3 regions of the Bacillus sp. MN7755 genome follow, and region 1 is predicted to be linked to each of the others. Evidence: riboswitches for the same ligand, from Rfam matches in the RefSeq annotation. Region 1 holds a riboswitch; each other region holds the start of a gene.

Region 1 (3,286 bases):
TCACCATGCTGCGTTGAAGCTGTTCCGCTTACATGGCCTTGAAGTTCATGGTATTGATATGAATGAGGATGGCCTTGATACGAATCAAGTTGAAAAAAGCTTGCGTGAAAAAGAGTTTGATTTTGCATATTTAATTCCTTCCTATCATAATCCAACCGGTATTGTTACAAGTTCAGAGAAAAGAACGGAACTGATGAGATTATTTTCAAAATATAAGGTTCCTATTATAGAAGATGGATTTAATGAGGAACTACGTTATTCAGGTTCACATTTAGCACCATTATTAACTTTTGCTGGCGCTGGTAATAATGTGATTTATATTAGTAGCTTTTCGAAGGTACTTTTCCCTGGTTTACGTGTAGGATGGATCATTGCAGATAAAGAGCTGATCCATCATTTAGAAAGTGTAAAAAGAGCAAGAACAATTCATACATCTACTTTAGATCAAGCTGTTCTGTTTCAATATTTACATGAAGGATATTTTGAAAAATATTTAAAAAAGGCAAGATCTGTTTATAAGAAAAAATATGAGTTAGCTGTTGGGGCGTGTAACGAGTACATTCCGTTTCAAAGGATGACCGGTGATGGTGGACTTCATTTATTTATAGAGTTAGATGAAAAAATTCATGCCCGAACTCTTTTGCAAAAGTGTTATGAGCAAGGAGTTACATTTTCTCCTGGAGATGTTTTTTACTCTGATGGAGGAGGAGCGAATACTTTTCGATTAGGATTTTCACGTCTGAAAGAAGAAGAAATAGTTCGGGGAATTAAAATAATCGGTGATACAATAAAAAATGAAATTTGGAGTTGAGGAAATGAGAATTGGCGTTATTATGGGAGGAGTATCCTCTGAAAAACAAGTATCAATTATGACTGGAAATGAAATGATTGCACATTTAGATAAAAGTAAGTATGACATAGTTCCAATTACGTTAAACGAAAAAATGGATTTAATCGAAAAAGCGAAAGACATTGATTTTGCGCTGCTCGCATTACACGGAAAATACGGAGAAGACGGGACTGTTCAAGGAACGCTTGAAAGTTTAGGTATTCCTTATAGCGGGAGCAATATGTTATCTAGCGGTATATGTATGGACAAAAATATTTCGAAAAAGATTTTACGTTATGAAGGAATAGAAACACCAGATTGGATTGAACTTACAAAAATGGAGGATCTAAATCTTGATGAGTTAGATAAGTTAGGATTTCCGTTAGTCGTAAAACCAAACTCTGGTGGGTCAAGTGTTGGAGTAAAGATTGTCTATAATAAAGACGAATTAATTTCAATGCTGGAAACTGTGTTTGAATGGGATTCTGAAGTAGTAATAGAGAAGTATATAAAAGGTGACGAGATTACATGTTCCATTTTTGATGGAAAACAGTTACCCATCATTTCAATTCGACACGCGGCGGAGTTCTTTGATTACAATGCGAAATATGATGATGCTGGTACTATTGAAGAAGTTATTGAACTTCCAGTTGAATTGAAAGAACGTGTAAACAAAGCGTCACTGGCTTGCTATAAAGCATTAAAATGTAGTGTTTATGCAAGGGTTGATATGATGGTGAAAGACGGTATTCCATATGTAATGGAAGTTAACACATTACCAGGGATGACACAAGCAAGTCTACTACCAAAAAGTGCAGATGCAGCGGGAATTAATTATAGCAAACTATTAGATATGATTATTGAAACTTCATTAAGAGTAAGGGAAGAAGAAGGGTTTTAAGTAGCAGTATCATGAATACTTTTGACAGTAACATGAAGTATGTTATGATGAATACAATACGAAAATTAAATATTTATCCACTAGGGGGGCCTATTATAGGCTGAGATCAAATGGGGATTTGAGACTCTTAGTACCTGATCTGGTTAATGCCAGCGTAGGGAAGTGGGAAAGACATTGTTATTTCATGAATAAATACTGTCAATTTCACTTTCTTTACGCCTGTAAAGAAAGTTTTTTTATTTTAAAGCGTTAATAACTGTGGATAAATACTTATATTAAATTAATTATTGGAGGAATTCACATGACTTTTTCACAATCGTTACGTAAAGAAGTAGATTCAATTTGGGAAGCTAGTTTTCAGCATCCTTTTGTAAAAAAACTTGGTGAAGGAACATTAGATTTAGCTAGTTTTCGCTATTACGTGCTTCAAGATTCATATTATTTAAGTCACTTTGCTAGAGTACAAACTTTAGGAGCTGCAAAAGCACTGGAATTAGAAACGACAGCTCGTATGGCACACCATGCCCAAAATACATATGAGGCGGAATTATCATTACATGAGAATTTTGCGAAGAAACTAGGGATAACACAAGAAGAAAAAGATAATTTTATCCCTGCTCCAACTGCATACGCATATACTTCACATATGTATCGTGCTGCGTATGAAGGACATTTAGGCGATATCATTGCAGCAATTTTACCTTGCTATTGGCTGTATTATGAAATTGGTGAGCGTTTAAAAGAGTGTCAGCCAGAAGAGCCGATTTATAACGAATGGATTTCTGCTTATGGATCTGATTGGTTCCGAACATTAGTTGAAGAGCAAATTACACGATTAGATGCAATAGCTGAAAAAGTAACAGAGGCAGACCGAAATCGAATGAAACAACATTTTATTATTAGTAGCCAATATGAATATTCATTTTGGGAAATGGCTTATACTTTAGAAAAGTGGCCAGTGAATACAGAAGTAAAAGATGTAATTGGATAAAGAATAGAAGTAATGTTATAGATAGGTATGGATAATACCTATCTATAACATTTTTTCTTGTCAGATTTGTGTAAAGTCGATAGTGCTGCGGATATGGCGAAATGGCATATCGATAAGTTAGTTAATTTAATTTTCTACGCATTAACTGGATAAACTTCTGCCACATGTATTAAACAATCAAATGGATTAACATATTTCGTTACTGTTCCAACTTCAGATGCACAACGTAATGGAATGAATTTCTACCTTGAACGTACAGGATACGGCATTATGGTTATTGAGAAATAAATTGAGCTTAGTAAGCATGAAGATATGACGCTAGAATTCAAATTTTATAATTTCTATTTATAAAAATGAGCCCATAGTAAAAATAGGTATATGAACAAGGTGCATCATCTAGTGATAAGTCATACTTTGTTGGTGTATGTATTTAACTTAGTTTATAGCGCTATTTCTACTTAGATGTAACGAACAAAAATATAGGAAAGCATCGATGGGGTTGTATTTTATAAACGGAGGTCATGAAAATGAATCAGTTTCAACAAGAACTACAAGCGCTAAGCCT
Region 2 (3,286 bases), on a different contig from region 1:
GCAGTTTTCCGCATGAAGGGGTATGTGGCAGGATTTATTACGGTTGTACTTACAATTTTAGTGGCGTTATTCGCTTATAAGATGCCGTTCACGATGGCGATGGCAGCGACCGGATATGGTTTTTTATACGGATTATGGCCAATTGCTTGGATTATCATTATGTCGGTATTTTTATATAAAATTTCTGTGAAAACAGGTCAATTCGATGTGATTCGTGCATCTGTATTATCCATTACGAATGACCATCGTTTACTCGTTATTTTAATCGGTTTTTCATTCGGAGCATTTTTAGAAGGGGCAGCAGGATTTGGTGCACCAGTAGCGATTACGGCAGCACTTCTTGCAGGCCTTGGGTTAAATCCTTTATATGCAGCGGGTCTTTGTTTAATTGCAAATACGGCACCAGTAGCGTTCGGAGCGATGGGAATTCCGATTACAGTTGCTGGACAAGTAACAGGTATTGATCCACATAAAATCGGACAAATGGCTGGACATCAATTACCGTTTCTATCATTATTTGTTCCGTTCTTTATCGTATTTTTAATGGATGGATTGAAAGGGGTAAGACAGACTTGGCCTGCTTTACTTGTAGCGGGTAGTTCGTTTGCAATTACGCAGTTCATTACAGCGACATTCTTAGGACCAGAACTTCCGGATATTACGTCAGCACTTGTAAGTTTAGTTAGTTTATCGTTGTTCTTAAAAGTATGGCAACCGAAAGAAATCTATCAATCCGGGCAAGCAAATAGTGAAGTAGCTGCAACAACAACGGCGGCATCGATGCCGAAATTAACGTTAGGAAAAGTTGTAAAGGCATGGTCTCCATTTATCGTATTAACGGTTATGGTAGTCATTTGGAGTCAAAGTTTCTTTAAAGCATTATTTGCTCCAAGAGGCGTGTTAGAAAGCCTTGTATTTAAGTTTGAAATTACAGGCTTGCATAATTTGGTAATGAAGGCAGAGCCTATTGTAAATAAAGCGACGCCTTACGAGGCAATCTTGAAGTTCGATGTATTATCAGCAACTGGAACAGCGATTTTAATTGCTTGTCTCATTTCCATGTTTATTTTGAAAATGAGTGTAAAAGATGCAGTAGTAACATTTAAAGAAACGTTAAGCGAATTGAAAATGCCAATTCTATCTATCGGATTCGTATTAGGATTTGCATTTATCGCAAACTATTCTGGTCTATCTTCTACACTAGCATTAGCACTAGCAGGAACTGGCGGACTATTCCCGTTCTTCTCACCATTCCTAGGCTGGATTGGCGTATTCTTAACAGGTTCCGATACGTCAGCGAATGCATTATTCTCAAATCTACAAGCAATTACAGCACAACAAGTTGGTGTATCTGAAGTACTTCTCGTTGCAGCAAATACAACGGGTGGTGTAACAGGAAAAATGATTTCTCCGCAATCAATTGCAATTGCTTGTGCGGCAGTTGGACTTGCTGGAAAAGAATCAGATTTATTCCGCTTCACAGTGAAGCATAGTTTATTCTTTGTAATTATTGTTGGTATTATGACGTATGTACAGGCATATTATTTAACGTGGATGATTCCATAAGTAACAAAAGAAATAAACTTTGCATTTTTCAGATTATCGTGTATGATGGGAAAGTATTGAAAATTAAATCAGTGATAAACTAGGGGTGCCTAACGTATGCGTAGGCTGAGAGAGAAGCGCGTGATCTTCTTAACCCTTTGGACCTGATCTGGCTCGTACCAGCGTAGGGAAGTTAACGGCTTTACATAATGATGTCTTTTATGAGCCAGGTCCTTATTTTTTTATGGACCTGGCTCTTTTTATTTTGGCATACGCTGGCCATATCTCGTCCTTGTCACGAACAGGGGAGGCAACAAAGGTTATGAAACAATCTGTTTCAGCTGAGCAAATTGAATTGAAATCGAGTTTACCAGGGAGTAAGAAAGTATATGTAGATGGACCACGCGCAGGTATGAAAGTGCCGATGCGTGAGATTGAACAAAGCGAAACGAACGGCGTCTCAAATCCGCCAATCCGTGTGTATGATACGAGCGGTCCTTATACGGATCCGGCGTATAAAGTAGAGCTGGAAAAGGGGATTCCAACGCCGCGCCACTCTTGGATTCTAGAGCGCGGGGATGTAGAGGCATATGGAGGGCGCGAGGTGAAACCAGAGGATGACGGTGTGAAAGTGGCTTCGAAACATACACCTATTTTCCCGCAAATGGATCGCCAGCCGCTTAGAGCGAAGCAAGGTGCAAATGTTACGCAAATGCATTATGCGCGTAATGGCATTATTACGTTTGAGATGGAATATGTTGCGATTCGTGAAGGCGTAGAGCCTGAGTTTGTTCGTAAGGAAATTGCAGAAGGTCGTGCCATTTTACCAGCGAATATTAATCATCCGGAAGCAGAACCGATGATTATTGGACGTAATTTCCACGTGAAGGTCAATGCAAATATCGGAAACTCTGCTGTATCTTCTTCTATTGCAGAAGAAGTAGAGAAGATGACGTGGGCAACGCGCTGGGGTGCAGATACGATTATGGATTTATCTACAGGTAAAAATATTCATACGACGCGTGAGTGGATTATTCGTAACGCGCCTGTACCAGTTGGAACTGTACCAATCTATCAAGCGCTGGAAAAAGTAAACGGAATTGCAGAAGATTTAACGTGGGAAGTGTATCGTGATACGTTAATTGAGCAAGCGGAGCAAGGCGTGGATTACTTTACGATTCATGCCGGAGTATTACTTCGTTACATTCCAATTACGGCAAAACGTACGACAGGTATTGTTTCCCGCGGTGGTTCAATTATGGCGCAGTGGTGTTTATTCCACCATAAAGAAAACTTCCTATACACTCATTTTGAAGAGATTTGTGAAATTATGAAGCGGTATGATGTTTCGTTCTCTCTCGGAGATGGATTACGTCCAGGTTCGATTGCAGATGCAAATGACGAGGCACAATTCTCTGAGCTTGAAACACTTGGTGAATTAACGAAAATTGCTTGGAAACATGATGTGCAAGTGATGATTGAAGGGCCTGGACATGTACCGATGCATTTAATTAAAGAGAATATGGAGAAAGAGCTTGATATTTGTCAGGGCGCGCCGTTCTATACACTTGGGCCGTTAACGACAGATATTGCACCAGGTTATGACCATATTACATCGGCAATTGGAGCTGCGATGATTGGTTGGTTTGGAACGGCGATGCTTTGTTATGTAACGCCGAAAGAACATTTAGGCTTACCGAATAAAGATGATGTTCGCACGGGGGTTATTACGTACAAAATC
Region 3 (3,286 bases), on a different contig from region 1:
TTAGGATCATGGGTAACGATATTAGAGCCAATTAAAGATGGAGACGGAAATATTGTGGCAATTGTTGCAGCCGATGTAGATGCTTCTATTGTTCCTAGTACAAAGGAAAAATTCATTATACAAGGTTTAATGTTTATTTGTATTTCTGTTTTAATTGCAACTGTTATTCAATTCTTAATTGTACGTAACGCACTTGCTCCATTGCGAGATTTACGTGAAGGGTTGCGCAAAGTCGGTGAAGGTGATTTGAGTATTAAATTAGAAGAAAGACCAGATGATATTGGTATTATTAATGCGTATTTTAATAATACCATCGAGAAGTTTAAAGGAATTGTAGATAAAGTGAAGCAGACAGCCGAACAGGTTTCCTCATCTTCAAAAGAATTGTCAGTGAGTACGAAAGAGAATAGCATGGCAGTTCAAGAAATCGTAAGTTCTATGGTTGGGGTAAGAGCGGGCACTCAGTCACAAGAAACTTCAGTACCAAAGTATTTAGGTATTGTATATGAAATGGAAGATAGGATAGAAGAGATAACAAATGCTGCAGAACAAATGACGGAAGAGTCTGAAGGTATGGAGCATCATTCAGTAAAAGGAAATGGTGTTATTGAACAGGCGATTAATCAAATGAACATAATACAAAATGCAGTACAGGATGTATCTTCTATCATTTATTCTTTGGAAACAAGATCAAAAGAAATTAATGATATTGTAACTGTAATTACAGGTATTTCAAACCAAACTAATTCGTTAGCTTTAAATGCTTCTATTGAATCCTCACGTGCTGAGGAAACTAGAAGGGGATTTGCCGTTGTTGCTGATGAAGTGCGTAAATTAGCAGAGCAAACGGAAGCATCAGCAAAAGATATAGCAAAATTAATAGGGGAAACACAAGCTGAAACGGAAGAAGCTGTTGTTTCAATGCAAAAGGCTTCAAAAGAAGTAGAATCTGGAATTAAACTTGTTCGAAGTAGTGGTGCCTTCTTTGAAAAAATTTCAAAATCAGCACAATCTGTTACAAATCAAGTTAGAGTTGTTTCTAGCAATTCAAGTGATATATTGCAAAATAGCGAAAATATTGTTCGTGTTGTAAATGAACTATCACATATCGCAAATATGTATGCGAATAGTAGTAGTAATATTGAAGCGAGTATGAAAGAACAGGAAATGTCTGTACAAGATATTGCTGAATTAGCGAGTTCTTTAAGCTGGCTTTCACAGGAGTTACAAGAGTTAATTGGAGAATTCAAGAGTTAACTGAAATGATTATACATGCTTTTGTTTGTTCAATAAAATAAATCATGCTACAATGAAAACGAATTAAGGACCGGGGAGCCAATTGGCTGAGAGGATGTAAGCAAACATCGACCCTCAACCTGATCTGGATAATGCCAGCGTAGGGAGTTACTTAAAGTGATGTAGCATATGTTATTCTATAATAACTTGCATACAAGGCTTTCCTACGTAGTAGGAAAGCCTTTTCTTGTTTTAAAATTTAATTTCAGAAGGGGGATATTATTATGTCACAACAAGTTACAATGTCATTTTCAGTAGTACCACAAGCAAAAACAAAAGATGTATATTCTGTTGTTGATAAAGCAATTGAAGTTGTACAACAATCGGGAGTTCGTTATGAAGTAGGAGCAATGGAAACAACGCTGGAAGGAGAATTAGATGTACTTCTTGATGTCGTTAAACGTGCGCAACAAGCTTGCGTGGATGCTGGAGCTGAAGAAGTGATTACTTCTATTAAAATCCATTACCGTCCAAGCACTGGTGTAACGATAGATGAAAAAGTTTGGAAGTACCGTGATGAATATGCAAAACCAGAAGCAATCTAAAATAATTACAACAATTTGGCTTATCCTTCTCATTGCAATATGGGAAGGATCTGTTTCATTATTTAAAATTGAACCTTGGATTTTACCAAAGCCTTCTGCCATTGTTCAAGAATTAATTGGAATGAAGGATTTACTATTACCGAATACGATGCAAACGTTACAAGAGGTTATAATTGGACTATTTTTTGCGATTTTAATTGGGACAAGTATTGCAATTCTTATGGACGTTATCCCTTTATTTCGTATTTTAATAAATCCGTTGCTTGTTATTTCGCAAACGATTCCAATCGTTGTACTTGCACCGTTATTTATTATTTGGTTTGGATATGGAATGCTACCGAAAGTAATGGTAGTAATACTCGTTTGTTTCTTCCCGATTGCGCTTAGTATTTTAGAAGGTTTTCAAACGGTAGATAAAAATATGTTGAAGTTGTTGCAAACGATGAAGGCAACGAAATGGCAAGTTTACCAGAAAGTAAAGTTTCCGGCAGTGCTTCCATACTTTTTCTCCGGTTTGAAAATTGCAGTTACATATAGCGTCATGGGAGCGATTATTGGAGAGTGGCTCGGTGCCAGCGAAGGGTTAGGAGTTATGCTTACGAGGGCTACAAAATCCTTTTTAACTGCCCGGGTATTTGGTGTTGCAGCAATTATTGTTATGGTGACATTATGTCTGTATTTTATCGTGGAGTTTATGGCAAGAATAACAGCACCATGGATATATAGAAAGGACGGCAGAAAATGAAAAAAGGTTTAAAAGTTATGTTGGCTGCCTTATTAGCAGTAGGTGTGGCTGGATGTAATCCGGCGAAGAAAGAAGAAAGTGCAAGTAAAGATCAAAAAGTAAAAGTAGTATTAGATTGGTTCCCGAATACGAATCATACTGGTTTATATGTAGCGCAAGCGAAAGATTATTATAAAAAGCAAGGCTTAGATGTAGAAATTATTCAGCCTGGTGACAATGTAACAGCAGAGCAAATGATAGCTTCAGGAAAAGCTGACTTCGCAATAAGCGCACAAGAAAATGTAACGTTGGCTCGGGTGGAAGGTATTCCTGTTGTATCTGTAGGGGCGATTATTCAGCATAACACTTCAGCTTTTGCGTCACTTAAGAAAGATAACATGACTTCACCGAAAAATTTTGAAGGCAAACGTTACGGAGGCTGGGGAGGACCAGCAGAAGAAGCAACGTTGAAGACAATTATGGAGAAACATCAGGCTGATTTTAATAAAGTCGAAAAAATCATTTTAGGACAAACAGACTTCTTTAAATCAATTGGCCGTGATGCTGATTTCGAATGGATTTATTACGGTTGGGATGGTATTGAAGCAAAGCGTCAAGGAAAAGAGTTAAATACAATTATGGTGAAAGACTTAGATCCAGCGCTCGATTTCTATAGCCCTGTTATTATTACAAGTGAAAAACATACGAAGCAAGATAAAGA

The links. A riboswitch is a leader RNA that binds a small molecule or an ion and turns the genes downstream of it on or off. The one in region 1 is predicted to bind thiamine pyrophosphate.
Region 2: linked by a shared signal. The riboswitch ahead of thiC (phosphomethylpyrimidine synthase ThiC) and the one ahead of tenA (thiaminase II) in region 1 are both predicted to bind thiamine pyrophosphate.
Region 3: linked by a shared signal. The riboswitch ahead of ACYVEC_RS03730 (MTH1187 family thiamine-binding protein) and the one ahead of tenA (thiaminase II) in region 1 are both predicted to bind thiamine pyrophosphate.

The regions. Positions count from the first base shown of each region.
Region 1 is NZ_BTRL01000013.1:185,752-189,037, forward strand. It holds gene pdxR (MocR-like pyridoxine biosynthesis transcription factor PdxR) at 1-811, shown strand, start outside; gene ddlB (D-alanine--D-alanine ligase) at 816-1,730, shown strand; TPP riboswitch at 1,803-1,908, shown strand; gene tenA (thiaminase II) at 2,032-2,721, shown strand; gene ACYVEC_RS15790 (N-acetylmuramoyl-L-alanine amidase C-terminal domain-containing protein) at 2,890-3,009, shown strand; gene ACYVEC_RS15795 (heterocycloanthracin/sonorensin family bacteriocin) at 3,249-3,286, shown strand, end outside.
Region 2 is NZ_BTRL01000001.1:294,920-298,205, reverse strand. It holds gene lldP (L-lactate permease) at 1-1,566, shown strand, start outside; TPP riboswitch at 1,638-1,753, shown strand; gene thiC (phosphomethylpyrimidine synthase ThiC) at 1,868-3,286, shown strand, end outside.
Region 3 is NZ_BTRL01000005.1:95,548-98,833, reverse strand. It holds gene ACYVEC_RS03735 (methyl-accepting chemotaxis protein) at 1-1,257, shown strand, start outside; TPP riboswitch at 1,319-1,420, shown strand; gene ACYVEC_RS03730 (MTH1187 family thiamine-binding protein) at 1,521-1,841, shown strand; gene ACYVEC_RS03725 (ABC transporter permease) at 1,813-2,586, shown strand; gene ACYVEC_RS03720 (ABC transporter substrate-binding protein) at 2,583-3,286, shown strand, end outside.